Regions from separate parts of the Laedolimicola intestinihominis genome, predicted to be linked through region 1. Evidence: riboswitches for the same ligand, from Rfam matches in the RefSeq annotation. Region 1 holds a riboswitch; the other holds the start of a gene.

Region 1 (3,129 bases):
GGGCCGTGAGATTGCCGATCTGCTCATCGCAGTCAACCGCCCCTATGGGAAATCAGATTACATCCCATGCATCTGCTGGGGCAGAAACGCCCGCTTTGCATCCGGCTTCGAGGTGGGAGGCCACGCCCAGATTTGGGGCCGCATCCAGAGCCGCGAATACGTGAAAAAGCTCAGCGAGACCGAGTCTGAGCGGCGGATTGCCTATGAGGTATCCGTGAGCAAGCTGGAGTACGAATACTGATACGCTTGCATTTCCTCCTGTTTTGTTGTATGATAAGCCTGATTATGGAGTAGCATACGGAATTGCTTTAGAAGGGAGTAGCGTATAAAAAATGGGGAAAGCACATGTAACTGTCTTTTGCGGCAACGGGAAGGGTAAGACTTCAGCGGCGCTTGGACAGGGAATCTTCGGGGCCAGCGCAGGAAAATCCGTCATTATTATACAGTTCCTGAAGGGAAAGGTTGGCGAACGTATTGATTTCATCAAGCGTCTGGAGCCTGAGATTAAGGTATTCTGTTTTGAAAAATCCGATGTGAATTTTGAGGCGCTGTCGCCGGAGGAGCAGCAGGAAGAGGCCATGAATATCCGCAACGGCCTGAATTTCGCCAGGAAAGTGCTGACGACGGACGGCTGTGACATATTGATCCTGGATGAGGTGCTGGGGCTGATCGACAAGGGAATCCTGACAATTGAAGAACTGAAGGCCCTGATTGAAGCCGGAGACGGCGATACAGAGCTGATGCTGACCGGTATCCGAATGTATGAGGAGCTGTATCCGTGTGTAGAGGATGTATTTTGCATTGATACATTAAAGTAAAGACAGATGTATCCGCTATACGGACAAATGTTGCGAGATGTCCGGAAAGCGTTGACAAGCGATACACACTGTGCTAATCTGAACATAATTCATATAATTTAATAGGAAGAAAGATAGAGGTTGCGTTTTCCATCAGTACCTTTTCGGATATGGCAGGCATAGACGAAGAAGAGGGAAAGGGGGCGACGCCGAAAGAGATTGTTTCCTGTGAGTAGTTTCTTGGGCATACCGTGAAGAACGATATGACTGTCATCAGTTTTTGATGGGGCGCTATCCGGGGAATAGAACAGAACATGCGATTCTTTTGGGGCGGGCCTTTACAGGTACGCCTCATTTTTAAACCTTATTTCATCTAGCAGGAGGAAATGAAAATGGCTATTTTTAAGGGAGCAGCAGTAGCAATTGTCACACCGTTTTTTGACAATGGAGAGATTAACTATCCGAAGCTTGCAGAGCTTCTGGACTACCAAATTGAAAATGGCACAGATGCCATCGTCATCTGTGGAACCACCGGCGAGTCATCCACACTGAGCCATGAGGAGCATCTGGAGGCTATCCGCTTTACCGTAGAGCATGTCGCTAAGCGCGTGCCGGTCATCGCAGGCACCGGCTCTAACTGCACCGAAACCGCAATCTATCTGTCGCAGGAAGCGGAAAAGTACGGCGCGGACGCTCTGCTTGTGGTAACTCCGTATTATAATAAGGCGACCCAGAAAGGTCTGATTGCTCACTATACCGCAGTGGCAGAGTCCGTAAGCCTTCCGGTTATCATGTACAACGTACCGTCCCGTACCGGATGTAACATCCAGCCGGAGACCGCCGTAGCTCTTGCAAAGAATGTCAAGAATATCGTTGGCATCAAGGAAGCAAGCGGAAATATTTCCCAGGTAGCGAAGCTGATGCAGCTGGCAGACGGATGCATCGAGCTCTACTCCGGAAATGACGATCAGGTGGTTCCGATCCTTTCCCTTGGTGGAAATGGCGTCATCTCTGTACTTTCCAATGTAGCGCCCCGCCAGACCCACGACATGGTCATGAAGTATCTGGAGGGCGACCTGGCAGGCAGCCTTGCTATCCAGCTTGCGGCCATTCCGGTTATCGATAAGCTGTTCTGCGAGGTGAATCCGATCCCGGTAAAGGCAGCCCTGAACCAGCTGGGATTCCAGGTTGGCCCCCTTCGTATGCCGCTGACCGAGATGGAGCCGGAGCACCAGGCACAGTTAAAGCAGGCAATGATTGATTTTGGAATCGAGGTAAAATAACAAATGACAAAAATTATACTTCACGGCTGTAATGGCCGCATGGGACAGATGCTGACCGGACTCCTGAAAGAGGATCCGGAGGCAGAGGTAGCAGCAGGCGTAGACGGATATACCGGTATCGCAAATGAATACCCGGTATTCGCAAGCATTGACGAGTGTGATGTGCCGGCAGACGTAGTTATCGACTTCTCAAACGCAAAGGCAGCGGACGGACTGTTGGACTACTGTGTACGGACCAAAACCCCGGTTGTTCTCTGCACCACCGGACTTTCCGAGGAACAGCTTGCGAAAGTCGAAGAGGCAGCCAAAGAAACGGCTGTTCTGAAATCCGCCAACATGTCTCTGGGTATCAACCTGCTTATGAAGCTTCTGAAGGAAGCAGCTCCGACTCTGGCGGCAGCAGGTTTTGATATCGAGATTGTAGAGAAGCACCACAACCAGAAGCTGGACGCACCCAGCGGCACCGCACTGGCACTGGCAGACGCCATCAATGAGGCATCTGACGGAGCATATCACTATGTATATGACAGAAGCCAGGAGCGTAAGAAGCGCGAAAGCAGCGAAATCGGTATCTCTGCTGTTCGTGGCGGCACCATCGTGGGTGATCATGACGTGATCTTCGCGGGAACTGACGAAGTCATCACATTTGAGCACCGCGCTTACTCCCGCGCTGTTTTCGGCAAAGGGGCGATTCAGGCGGCGAAATTCCTGGCGGGGAAACCGGCGGGACGGTATGATATGAGTGATGTTATCGGTTAGTGTATAGAAAGACGGACGGCGCTCCGGACTTTCGTCCATTTGCTCGTGTTCACAAAAGTTTCACTTAAAAATCACAGAATCCATTCAGAAAAAACACAAAAGAGGAATATCCTTAGACAGATACGTCTGCCCGAGGATACTCCTCTTTTTTATTGCAGAAGAGAGAAAAGGGCCGGACGATTACGGAGAAGGAGGAAACAATTTTGATTGAAGTAAAAGATCTCGTGAAACGCTACAGCAAAAACACTGCGGTCGATCACCTGAATTTTCATGTACAAAAAGGTCAGATC
Region 2 (3,129 bases), on a different contig from region 1:
GATCCGGAATCTTTCGACTCCATGCGCCGCAGTCTGGCAGGTCTCCTGGCTTACAGTACAAGCGCTGCTTATCGTCTTCCCGATGGCTCAGTGACGTATGATAAGCCGCTCCTGCATACAGTGACGAGATCGCGCAGGTCTCTCACCTGCTTCCCTATTCTCCGTTTTTTAACGGCACCAGCTGTTTCTTATTTGATTTCACATAACCTACACAAGCATTATAGCAGTCTTTCTGAAATAATCAACTGTTTTTCCGCTATTTTTTCTTCCTTTTTGCATTATTTCGCCCGTTTTTTCATAAATAACAGATAAGCGAGCAGCAATATGATTCCTACCGGCAGAGAAATCAGCGCAGACTGGGTAAATCCTGCCACAATATAGGTAATAAAGGAAATCACTGCTACACTGACCGCATAGGGAAGCTGGGTGGACACATGGTTTACATGGTTACACTGGGCTCCCGCAGACGCCATAATGGTCGTATCGGAAATCGGGGAGCAGTGGTCGCCGCAGACAGCGCCCGCCATGCAGGCAGAGATGGCCACGGTCATCAACGCCGGATGGGTGGTCTGGAACGCGTCTACCACAATCGGAATCAGGATACCAAAGGTTCCCCAGGAGGTTCCGGTGGCAAAAGCCAGGAAGCATCCAACCAGGAAAATAATAGCCGGAAGCAGAGCAACCATACCCTGAGAGCTGCTCTTAATCAGATTAGCCACGAACTCCGCGGCGCCCAGGCTGTCTGTCATGGCCTTCAGGGTCCAGGCGAAGGTCAGAATCATGATAGCCGGAACCATGGCCTTGAAGCCCTCGGGAATGCAGTTCATGCACTCCTTGAAGCCCAGGACCTTACGGCTCACATACAGCAGAATCGTGATGACCAGGGCGAAAGCACTTCCGATGGCCAGACCGATGGACGCGTCGCTGTTGGAGAAGGCGGTCACGAAGTCCGCGCCGTCAAAGAAGCCGCCGGTGTAAATCATGCCGATGACGCAGCAGATGATCAGGGAAAGAATCGGAATCAGCAAATCCTTTACGGAACCATTTCCCACGTTATCCAGGCCTTCTGCGTTGCCGTAAGGTCTGTCCGGCGTAGTAAACAGGTCGCCCTTCTTTGCGTTGTCCTCATGGACCTTCATAGAACCGAAATCTATGTTCAGAATTGCTATCGTAATCATCATAACGATAGTCAGAATCGCGTAGAAATTATAGGGAATCGCGCTGACAAAAAGCGCCAGTCCGTCCTCACCCTCTACGAAACCGGTTACGGCCGCCGCCCAGGATGAAATGGGGGCAATGATGCAGACCGGAGCCGCTGTGGCGTCGATGAGATACGCCAGCTTCGCCCGGGAAATGTTGTGCTTGTCCGTCACGGGACGCATGACGCTTCCCACGGTCAGGCAGTTAAAATAATCGTCGATGAAAATCAGAACGCCAAGGGCTACCGTAGCAAGCTGAGCGCCGGTGCGGGTCTTGATATGCTCGCCGGCCCACCGTCCGAAGGCCGCCGAGCCTCCGGCCCGGTTCATCAGTGACACAATGGCTCCCAGGATAACCAGGAACACCAGAATTCCCACATTGTAGCTGTCGGACAGAACGCCTACGATTCCATCCTCAAAGATGTGAAGCACGGTTCCCTCGAAGCTGAAGCCCGAGTAGAACAGGCCTCCCACCAGGATGCCAAGAAACAGTGAGGAATACACCTCCTTGGTAATCAGAGCCAGAACAATCGCTACTACAGGCGGCACCAACGCCCAAAAGGTAGCATACATAACAGGTACATAATCCATTTTTAAAATCTCCTTCCCTCGAAAACAGTCGAAAAAAAGACCGTGAGCACATACTTCCCGACTGTACTCACGGTCCGAACTTCCCCTTCGACCTATGATAGCTCTCCACAGTCCTGTGACAGTCTGACGCATATTCTGCGGCAGCCCAGAAACCCATCCTTCGGAACGGATGAATCCCTTCGGCGGTCTTCCCTTTCCCGGCTGACTGGTTCCGACCTTATGTCAACCGATACTCCTGAAGCCCCGCGCCTCTATCATTTTCTAAAATTGCCTATGTGGCTATCCTATCACGGAATGGGAGGAAGATCAAGTGTTTCTACTATTTCTCTGCAGGATAATGATCCCGTACTCCATCCAGCTTCTTGCTGCCAATCCGTACGTGGAAATTCGGATCTTTCGGAATATCCGGATTGATACCCAGATCCTGCGGAGCCAGGCATGCAACTACCTGCATGGGAATGATATACTCCCACGCGGAAAACAGCGGATCCTCTACAAAATCACAGAGCAGATACTTGTCGTTATGCTCCTCTACTCCCTCCGGAGATCCGATGAAGTAATTATGGGGTGTCCAATCGCTCAATATCTCTATCAGCTTTAATACACGGGGCTTGTAATCTCCCTTGGAAGCCAGATAGAAAATATGTGCGCTGTCTGTAATGGAATTGTAGATACCATGGAAAAATTCTTCAATATCATATCCGGTTACACCCTGACGGACAGTTTCCAGAACCTTTAAGGCTCCCTCCAGTACATCGGCATACATTCCATCGTATCCGACTACAATAATTCTCTTAGCCGGGAGGAATTCTTCCTTGATCCTGCCATACCATTCTGTTGCGGCCTTTGTCACATTTCCCAGGTTATCGATGACCTTATTCATTCTTTTCAGATAAGCATCTACAGTAGCCTGATCGGTAATGCCCTTGGCCAGAGCCAGCTCCGTCAGCATCATCATCAGCGTCACAGTAGTTCCTGCATAGCCCTTCGTTTTTGCTCCGCACTTTTCATTACCCACCTCAATCCGGGTTTTCGTATCCGCATGCTCAAAAACAAGTGCTGTGGGATTTTCAGACACTGCTGCTGTATACAGTCCTTCTGCAATAGCAGCGTCCAGGCCTTCTACTGTAGAAAGGCTTTGTCCACCCTGGGACATTCCGATCACCAACGTATTCTTATTGAATACCTTTTCGCTGCGTGCAAACTGTGTCGGATACATGCAGAACACCTTCCGGTTCAGCAGCTCTTCCAGATAATTCTTGGCAGAAAGTCCTGCATGATAACTGGTGCCTGAACCAAGCACATAGATCTGCTCAATATTTTTATCCTTAAAATATTC

What was found. Region 1 has a riboswitch for lysine ahead of dapA (4-hydroxy-tetrahydrodipicolinate synthase). Riboswitches for the same ligand answer to the same signal wherever they lie in the genome.
Region 2: another riboswitch for lysine. It lies ahead of WMO29_RS16215 (Na+/H+ antiporter NhaC family protein); the one in region 1 lies ahead of dapA (4-hydroxy-tetrahydrodipicolinate synthase).

What each region holds. Positions count from the first base shown of each region.
Region 1 is NZ_JBBMFE010000006.1:58,018-61,146, forward strand. It holds gene WMO29_RS08170 (single-stranded DNA-binding protein) at 1-241, shown strand, start outside; gene WMO29_RS08175 (cob(I)yrinic acid a,c-diamide adenosyltransferase) at 333-818, shown strand; lysine riboswitch at 925-1,099, shown strand; gene dapA (4-hydroxy-tetrahydrodipicolinate synthase) at 1,190-2,080, shown strand; gene dapB (4-hydroxy-tetrahydrodipicolinate reductase) at 2,084-2,839, shown strand; gene WMO29_RS08190 (ABC transporter ATP-binding protein) at 3,043-3,129, shown strand, end outside.
Region 2 is NZ_JBBMFE010000023.1:7,829-10,957, reverse strand. It holds cobalamin riboswitch at 18-197, opposite strand; gene WMO29_RS16215 (Na+/H+ antiporter NhaC family protein) at 279-1,790, opposite strand; lysine riboswitch at 1,881-2,052, opposite strand; gene WMO29_RS16210 (SIS domain-containing protein) at 2,110-3,129, opposite strand, start outside.